Regions from separate parts of the Shewanella sp. SW32 genome, predicted to be linked through region 2. Evidence: predicted binding sites of a transcription regulator. Region 2 holds the regulator's gene; each other region holds the start of a gene.
The links. The regulator MetJ, encoded in region 2, represses methionine synthesis genes. The targets are predictions, from matches to a motif close to TAGACGTCTAGACGTCTA.
Positions count from the first base shown of each region.

Region 1: the regulator MetJ is predicted to act here: its motif matches at 1,310-1,327, upstream of msrA (peptide-methionine (S)-S-oxide reductase MsrA).
Region 3: the regulator MetJ is predicted to act here: its motif matches at 1,811-1,828, upstream of metK (methionine adenosyltransferase).

Region 1 covers NZ_JAKKSJ010000025.1:4,844-8,129, reverse strand. The annotation lists gene pgm (phosphoglucomutase (alpha-D-glucose-1,6-bisphosphate-dependent)) at 1-701, shown strand, start outside; gene msrA (peptide-methionine (S)-S-oxide reductase MsrA) at 818-1,297, opposite strand; gene astE (succinylglutamate desuccinylase) at 1,628-2,662, shown strand; gene L5M28_RS15370 (thiamine pyrophosphate-dependent dehydrogenase E1 component subunit alpha) at 2,825-3,286, shown strand, end outside.
Region 2 covers NZ_JAKKSJ010000006.1:138,480-141,765, reverse strand. The annotation lists gene L5M28_RS05150 (bifunctional aspartate kinase/homoserine dehydrogenase II) at 1-362, opposite strand, end outside; gene metB (cystathionine gamma-synthase) at 374-1,537, opposite strand; gene metJ (met regulon transcriptional regulator MetJ) at 1,749-2,063, shown strand; gene L5M28_RS05135 (sulfite exporter TauE/SafE family protein) at 2,198-2,941, shown strand; gene nrfD (NrfD/PsrC family molybdoenzyme membrane anchor subunit) at 3,047-3,286, opposite strand, start outside.
Region 3 covers NZ_JAKKSJ010000031.1:54,588-57,873, forward strand. The annotation lists gene tkt (transketolase) at 1-1,425, opposite strand, end outside; gene metK (methionine adenosyltransferase) at 1,871-3,022, shown strand; gene L5M28_RS17685 (hypothetical protein) at 3,179-3,286, shown strand, end outside.

The DNA.
Region 1 (3,286 bases), on a different contig from region 2:
GCCCTGGTACGGGTTTGATGGATCCGAATCATTATCTTGCGGTCGCTATTGATTATTTACTGACACACAGACCAGATTGGAGCGATACCTTAGCCATAGGTAAAACCTTAGTATCGAGTGCGCTTATCGATAAAATCTGTGCTTTCCACGGCAAAACGTTACTCGAAGTGCCAGTGGGCTTTAAGTGGTTTGTCGACGGTTTAGCCGAAGCCACAATCGCCTTTGGCGGTGAAGAGAGTGCTGGCGCGGCATTTTTACGCCGTGATGGCTCTACTTGGTGTACGGATAAAGACGGTTTTATTCTAGGGTTACTTGCGGCAGAAATTCTTGCGGTGACAGGTAAAACCCCAGGTCAGCGTCACCAAGAGTTAGTAAAACAATTTGGCCAAAGTTTCTATAAGCGTATCGATAGCCCAATCAGTCTTGAAAACAAAGCCAAGTTTGCTTTGCTCAATGCCGATACCTTAAATGCCACTGTGCTTGCAGGTGAGACAATCGAAAACGTGTTAACCCATGCGCCAGGCAATAATGCGGCGATTGGCGGCATCAAAGTTACCACAGCTAATGGGTGGTTTGCGGCGCGTCCATCGGGCACTGAAGCGTTATTTAAAATCTACGGCGAAAGTTTTATCAGTGAGCAGCATTTGGCTGAGATCATCAAAGATGCGCAGGCATTAATTGATAAGGCGCTAAACGCTTAATGCAGTAGTAGGTTTAGCTAACGTCTCAAAATAAAAAACGCACTCAGATTTGAGTGCGTTTTTGTTTGTGTCTAATTCAGCTGTGAGTAGTTGATCTAATACTAATTTGACCGTATTTAGTACTCGATATGACAACTCGGTAAGTTATTCTTATCGATGTAATTTTGGTGATATTCCTCAGCCACATGGAACTGTTGCAGTGGCACTATTTCTGTGACGATATGGCGTAATCCCCAACGCCCCGAGCGGGCAAAAGCTAACTTTGAGGCTTCGGCGGCCGCTTTTTGCTCACGGTCGTGGAAGAAAATGGTGCTGCGATATTGAGTGCCAATATCTCCGCCTTGCATGTTCAGACTCGTTGGATTGTGGTTTTTCCAAAATACATCGAGCAAGTCTTCATAACTGACAAGGGCAGGATCGAATTCCACTTGCACCACTTCGGCATGGCCCGTTTTGCCTTTTTTGACTTCTTCATAGGTCGCCGCGCTATTATTGCCGCCCATATAGCCGCAGGTGGCATTCGATACGCCGTTCACTTGTCTAAAAAAATACTCTACGCCCCAGAAACAGCCGGCACCAAAGGTTGCTAACGCCATAATTAAATCCAATAGAAGTCTAGATGGCTAAGGATTGTGATAAAACTTGAGTGCAAAAGCAAGCCTCAAGCTGGAATATTTATCATGGGAAATTCTTAGGGAATGTCCTGATAATTTAACAAACAGCTTAGTTGAATGTCATTCCGTTTAAAACTGGGTCCTACGGTAATAAATGTCTGAGAACAGCACTAAAAACATGTGTTAGTATTGAAGCCGTTTTTTAGGTGCGAGTGAGACTAACCGCGGTGAGAAAAATGCTTAAGTGGTTATTACTGCCTGTACTTATGCTATTGCGCCAATACTGTTACACATCATTATAAGGAGAATTCTGTGTTACAAGCTCTGTTAGATTCAAAGGATTTTTTAGCGCTCACCTTAGCCCATCCTGAACAGTTCGATGGCGAATTTTCATTTAACTTAGGCGATCATACTCAAGTGGAAGTATGGGATACCGGTGTTATTGTTTTCGAACCAATACAGAATGAAGGAAAAGATATTGTGCTTTCCTGCGGTGTTCACGGTAACGAGACCGCGCCCATTGAACTCTGCAATAGCTTAATTAAACAACTTCTACAGCAAAAGATCATCGCAAAACAGCGCACTTTATTTCTCATTGGTAACCCATTAGCGATTAATAACGGCACGCGGATTATTGACGAAAACATGAATCGTCTATTTAGTGGTGAGCATTCCAATCCACCAGGGTTAGTGAACCCTGAGCGAGTACGCGCGAAAAAACTCGAAGCCTATGTCGATCGTTTTTATACTGCGGTTGCCGATGGACGTCAGCGCATCCATTATGATTTGCACACGGCGATGCGCGCCTCGAAGCATGAAAAGTTCGCTATCTATCCCTATCGTCCAGGGCGCGCCTTTAGCGGCGAGCAAATTATGTTTTTAGCCGCAAGCGGCGTCGATACAGTACTTTTCCACCACGAACCGACCACGACCTTCAGCTATTTTTCCTCTGAATGCTACGGCGCCGATGCCTTTACCATTGAGCTTGGCAAAGTGTATCCCATGGGGCAGAACGACATGACGCGTTTTATCGCCACCCATGAAATGTTCATGCGCTTGATCACCGCTAAGTCGTTGGAGCTGGATGCATTTGATGCCGATAAGGTTAACTTGTACCAAGTGTGCCGCGTCATCAATAAACATTTCGATGATTTTGAATTTACCTTCGCAACAGATGTCGAAAACTTCAGAGCTTTCCCGAAGGGCTTTGTTTTAGCGCGGGAAGGTGGGCAAGAAATTAAAGTGGAGCACGAGTTTGAGTCTGTCGTGTTCCCTAATGCCAAAGTGCCTATTGGCAATCGCACTGTGATTTGCCTGATCCCTGCGGTGAATGCGGACGTGCGTTAGGCTTGTAAAGCAATATATACATGCGTGGCAGGGATAACTTGTGGTTTGAGCTATGCCGATGGTTGATAGGTAGTTTACGTTAACGTAATGTTCGTCGGGCATATTCGTATAAACAGACGCATCAAAACGCTTTGATGCGTAATGAGATAACAAGAGCACAATATGAGCAAAGCAACACTCAACACTGATACAGTGCACCGTGTCGGCTTCTTGGATAAGGCATCGCTACACATTCCTATCCTTCGAATTCTACAAGCCGACGGCACCACTTATGAAACCGCGGTTTTGCCTGTGATAGATGAAACCTTAGCCACTAAAATTTACGATACCTGTGTATTCACTCGGGTACTTGATGAACGTATGCTTGGCGCCCAGCGTCAAGGACGCATCAGCTTCTACATGACCTGTACGGGTGAAGAAGCGGCGATTGTCGGCAGTGTGGCCGCACTCGATCAAGAAGACGTTATCCTCGCGCAATATCGTGAGCATGCGGCGTTGCGTTATCGCGGCTTTACCACTGAACAGTTTATGAATCAGATGTTCAGTAACGAGAAAGATCTTGGTAAAGGTCGACAAATGCCAATCCATTACGGCAGTGCGGCATTGCATTATCAAACGATTTCC
Region 2 (3,286 bases):
CCAAAGCTCACCACATGGTTGATTTGGTATTCATTGCGCTCATCTAAAGACAACAAGCTGATGAGTTGCGCTTTATCAGTGGCCAAACGCTCACGCAGATCGCGGGCTTGTTCATTCGACAACAACTGCTCAATCAACCCCTGTTGGTAACTGATGAGCACTTGTAATTCTTCTTGCCATAGCTGACCCGCATCACGCAGCGCTAATAATTTATACAGGAAATTCGTGCTTTTACCCGCCGCAGAGACCACCACGAGATCATCACTATGACCGTGGGTTAACAGGATATGGGCGACTCGGCGATAACAATCGGCATCCGCTAAACTGGAGCCACCAAATTTATGTAAGTGACAACGTGCCATCTATTATTCCTCTACTGACAAGCCGCAACGGCGGCTAATCCTGCTTGAATATCTGCAACTAAATCGGCGGCATCTTCAATACCCACCGATAGACGCAATAGGGTGTCCTTAATACCAGCCTCGAAGCGCGCCTGCGGCTCCATGGCTCTGTGGGTCATAGTGGCGGGCACTGCCACTAAACTTTCGACGCCACCTAAACTTTCCGCCACGCTAAATAAGCTGAGTGCACCTAAAAAGGCCACCACTTCGGCCTCGCCGCCTTTGAGCTCAAAGCTCAGCATAGCGCCAAAGCCCTGTTGTTGCTTGGCCGCAATGGCGTGGCCTGGGTGATCCGCAAGCCCTGGGTAATAGACTTTACTCACCACAGGGCTTTGCGTTAATACCTCAATAATACGCTGGGCATTGGCTTGATGCTCGCGAATACGCACCGCTAAGGTACGCAGGCCGCGCAGGGTCAGATAACTGTCAAAGGCTGACCCCGTTAAGCCTAGAGTGTTCGACCACCAATGTAAGCTTTCGCCGATTTGCGCGTCTTTGGCGACCACTGCGCCGCCGACTACATCGCTGTGACCATTGATATATTTAGTGGTGGAGTGGATAACGATATCCGCGCCTAACAATAGGGGTTGTTGCAATATCGGCGATAAAAAGGTGTTATCGACCACCACCAGCGCGCCGACCTCATGGCTCGCCTTAGCAATGGCTTCGATATCTACCACACGCAATAACGGGTTCGATGGGGTTTCGAGCCACACCATCTTAGGATTCTGTGCAATGGCGGCGGCTAACGCTTGGCTGTCGGTTTGGTCGACCACAATGAGCTTAAACTGGCCTTTCTTCGCCAAGTTGGTAAATAAACGGTAGGAACCACCATAGCAATCATGGGGCACAACTAATAAGTCATCGGGGCCGAGCAAAGTAGTCACTAAGGTGATGGCCGCCATGCCAGTGCACGTCACTATGCCAGTGGCGCCCTTTTCTAATTGCGCTAATGCTTCGCCTAAAATGCAGCGCGTTGGGTTGCCTGAACGACTGTAATCGAATTCGCGGGGATTTTTATGACCATCGAAGGCGTAATTAGTCGACAAATAAATCGGTGGCACAACTGCGCCATATTGAGTATCGCTTTCGATACCCTGACGCACTGCCAGTGTGGCTAATTGACGCTCTGCCATGGGGGACTCCTAAATTCGGTAGACTGATAGAGATGTCTGGACGTCTAAATGTACCTAAGCCCAACGCCATCGTCAATAGGCGTGAAGACGTTTAGACGTCTGAACATAAAGAAATCTGTTTGCAATCACAAAGAAATAGTAGCAATAATTTGACTGTTCTTTGTAAGGGTTTAAAATCTGCCCCGAATTTAGCGTTATAACAGGTGAGTCAATGACTGAATGGAATGGGGAATACATCAGCCCCTATGCTGAACATGGCAAGAAGAATGAACAAGTAAAAAAAATTACTGTGTCTATTCCGCTCAAAGTGCTTAAGGTCCTCACGGACGAACGTACTCGTCGTCAGGTCAATAATTTGCGTCACGCCACCAACAGCGAGCTGTTGTGTGAGGCATTTTTGCACGCCTACACTGGCCAGCCATTGCCCAACGATGAAGATCTGTCAAAAGATAACCCAGACAGCATTCCCGCCGAAGCCAAGTTGTTGATGGATCAAATGGGAATAGAGTGGGAAGACATGGAATAGCGACTCGTCGCTTTCAAAGTCATATCACAGTGCTCATCAATAGGGATCGTTAACGATCCCTTTTTGTTTATACCCAAGCGACTTCAAACTTTAAATTTCACCATCTTGAGTTGGTTTGGGATATAGGAAATCCTATGTTTTCTATGATAGATCCACAGACACTCGCCTTAGCCTCGCTGGTCGTGTTTCTGGGCGCATTAACCCAAAGTCTTATTGGGTTTGGGCTTGCGGTTGTCGCCAGTCCTTTGCTGTATATCGTCGATCCACAACTTGTACCTGCGCCTGTTATTGCTATGGGTTTCTCCATCGCCCTGCTGACCTTAGTGCGTGAGCGCGGTCACTTAGAATTCAATGGCTTGCAATATGCGCTCATAGGTCGCGTGCCAGGCGGTTTTATCGGCGCGAGTTTATTGCTGTTTGCGCCTCAACCCATACTCGGTTTATCCATCGCCGCCATTGTGACTGTCGCAGTGATCCTTAGCCTGTATAAATTCAGCCTGCCAGTGAATAAGAAAACCCTCTTCGGTGCGGGCGTGGTTTCAGGGATCTTCGGCAATATCGCCGCGATTGGTGGCCCGCCGATGGCGATTTTGTTGGCAGGCAAAGATGCCTCGCAGTTTCGCGCTGCCCTGTCGGCCTTTTTCATTTTTAGCTCCATGATTGCACTGATCATTTTAGCGATCACTGGCTTATTAGAATTAAAACATCTGTGGCTGTCGTTGATGCTGCTCCCCTCAGTGATTTTAGGTTACTTAGTCGCAGGACGATTAGTGGGCCGTGTCGATAAAGAGAAGACAAAGATGGCGACGTTAGTCCTGTGCAGTATCAGCGCCTTAGTGCTAACGATGAAGTCGGTTATCGAGTTATTACCCCAATAAGCGTCCCGCTTGTACTGGCAAACCTTCTCAAGATTCAAGCAATAAAAAGCACTGACATTGCCAGTGCTTTTTCTTTATCTCTCAATATGTAAAGCCTATCTACACTCAGTTTAAATAGCTTTGCCCTGCGTACACAATAAAGTGTCTTAAGGCGAGTACGCCCGTTAAGCTCGCACAAGCCACCATGATCATCGCGCCCTTAGTGTGGCGAGTCGCGGCGGGTAGCAGCATAAACAGCAATGGAATACCAAAACCTATACCGACAACGCCTATCCAGAACACGCTTGCCCATAGCCCAGAAGTTAACGATGCTAAGGCCGCAGCCGCCGCGCCGCCCTTGAAGTA
Region 3 (3,286 bases), on a different contig from region 2:
CTGATGCGTTGGGCCATCTTCACCTTGACCGATAGAGTCATGGGTATAAACGAAGATGTTTTGAATGCCCATCAGCGCCGACATACGAACTGCGTTACGAGCATATTCCATGAACATCATGAACGTTGCGCCGTAGTTGATGAAACCACCATGCAGCGAAGCACCGTTCATAATGCCGCTCATGCCGAATTCACGCACGCCGTAGTAAATGTAGTTACCAGCTGGATCGTCTTGAATACCTTTAGAACCTGACCACAGTGTCAAGTTAGAACCCGCTAAGTCAGCAGAGCCGCCTAACAGTTCAGGCAACATAGCGCCAAATGCACCGATAGCATTTTGTGAGGCTTTACGGCTCGCAATACCTTCGGCTTTGTCCTGTGATGCTTGCACGAATGCCTGCGCTTTTTCTTCGAAATCAGCAGGTAATTCACCTTTCAGTACACGGCGCTCGTATTCAGCAGCCAGTTCTGGGTGAGCAGCGCGATAAGCTGCAAACTTCTCGTTCCACGCTGCTTCACGGGCAGCACCGGCTTCTTTGGCATCCCAACCCGCATAAACGTCAGCAGGGATTTCGAATGGCGCATGTGGCCAGCCAAGGAATTCACGGGCTGCTGCGATTTCCGCATCGCCTAATGGCGCGCCGTGGCAATCGTGGCTGCCTGATTTGTTGGGTGAACCAAAACCGATAATGGTTTTGCAGCAAATCATTGTTGGTTTATCGGTAACGGCTTTAGCCGCTTCGATAGCAGCACGGATTGCCGCGCTATCGTGACCGTCGACACCGGCAATCACATGCCAGCCGTAAGCTTCAAAACGTTTTGGCGTATCATCGGTGAACCAGCCTTCAACATGGCCATCGATAGAAATACCGTTATCATCCCAAAATGCGACCAGTTTACCTAAGCCTAAAGTACCGGCTAATGAACAGGCTTCGTGGGAAATACCTTCCATCAAACAGCCATCGCCGAGGAAACAGTAAGTGTAGTGATCAACGATATCGTGACCATCACGGTTAAACTGTGCCGCTAAGGTTTTCTCAGCAATCGCCATACCGACAGCGTTGCTTATGCCCGCACCGAGTGGACCCGTTGTGGTTTCAACACCTGGGGTGTAACCGTATTCTGGGTGACCCGGGGTTTTAGAATGCAATTGACGGAACTGTTTTAGCTCTTCAATTGGTAATTCATAACCAGTCAGGTGAAGTAAAGAGTAAATCAGCATTGAACCGTGACCGTTAGAGAGGATAAAACGATCTCTATCTACCCATTTCGGATTGTTCGGGTTGTGCTTAAGGAAATCATTCCACAGCACTTCAGCAATATCTGCCATACCCATTGGGGCGCCGGGATGGCCTGAATTTGCTTTTTGAACTGCATCCATACTTAACGCACGGATTGCGTTTGCGAGTACTTTACGGGAAGACATGCTCTCTCCTGCTTGTTTGTGGGGTCTAGCGGGCAATTTGGATGCATATTTTCCCCTACATGCCAGTGTGACGCAAACTAAAATTACCATTCACTCAGCAAAAGATGGGCGAATATGTACCCAAACAACCTGAAGATGCAGGATTTAGGTCGCTTGAGTATACAAGTCGCAGAAACAAGCCAGTCACTCTACTGGCGTTTACTTAAGAGGGCATAGCAAGGATCACTTGTAATAGAGAAATAAATTTCTCAAAAACATAGTAAACTTAATGCTATGAAATATAAGTAAAATAACCTATTTATGACTGAGCGTAGTCGTTTTCAGGTCACAATCTGAGAGGATTTTTTATTATCGGGGGTGATCGGCAATCGGATTTAAACTAAAATAGCCGTCTAGATGTAGATGCTTCTACACGTTTGAATGCTAACGACGAGATTTTCCTACTATGGCAAAGCACTTGTTTACTTCTGAGTCGGTCTCAGAAGGTCATCCCGATAAGATTGCAGATCAGATTTCTGATGCTGTGCTAGATGCAATTCTGGCTCAAGATCCAAAAGCACGCGTAGCGTGTGAAACTTATGTCAAAACCGGCATGGTATTAGTGGGTGGTGAAGTCACTACCTCTGCCTGGGTTGATATTGAAGAAATCACCCGTAAAACGGTGCGTGAAATTGGTTATACCCATTCAGATATGGGGTTTGATGCAGACTCGTGCGCAGTATTAAACGCCATTGGTAAGCAATCACCCGACATTAATCAAGGTGTAGACCGCGCAGACCCTGCAGAGCAAGGTGCTGGCGATCAAGGGTTAATGTTTGGCTATGCCAACAACGAAACCGACATTCTGATGCCTGCACCTATCACCTATGCTCACGCATTAGTGAAACGTCAGTCTGAAGTGCGTAAAAATGGCACGCTACCTTGGTTACGCCCAGATGCGAAAAGCCAAGTCACTTTTGCCTATGATGATGGCAAAATTATCGGTATCGATGCAGTTGTGTTATCGACTCAGCACAGAGATGACGTTTCACAAGCCGACTTAATTGAAGGCGTGATGGAAACCATTATCAAGCCAGTATTACCGGCTCAATGGTTAAACAAAGATACTAAGTTCTTTATCAACCCAACTGGCCGTTTTGTTATCGGTGGTCCAGTAGGCGATTGCGGCTTAACGGGTCGTAAGATCATCGTTGACACCTACGGCGGCATGGCCCGTCATGGTGGTGGCGCATTCTCTGGTAAAGATCCATCAAAAGTGGACCGTAGCGCAGCATACGCTGCCCGTTATGTGGCAAAAAACATAGTTGCAGCAGGTCTTGCTGATCGCTGTGAAATCCAAGTGTCTTACGCTATTGGTGTGGCAGAGCCGACCTCTATCAGCATCGAGACCTTCGGTACTGGTAAGGTGTCTGAAGAAGTGCTGATCAAGTTAGTCCGTCAACACTTTGAACTGCGCCCATACGGTTTAACGGCCATGCTAGATTTAGCACGTCCAATTTATCAAGCGACCGCCGCTTATGGCCACTTTGGTCGCAGCGAATTCCCATGGGAAGCGACTGATAAAGCCGAAATATTACGTGCTGACGCGGGTCTATAGTCTTAATTCATTTCAATTTTTACACTTAAGACCCATAAAAAAACCGCTACCCAGCGGTTTTTTTATGTCTGACATTTAGTTAGATTAATAGTGCTAAGACAAATATGGCAAGATAAAAAGCAGCATATACACAGACCATTAGAGTGCACAGACCCCATGACCGATAACGCCATCTTATTACAGCAACTTCAATCTTGTGCATGGGCAGCCAACGTAGGTCTGCCAGAGGAAACAGCAAAGACATACGGCACATTAGAGGAGATC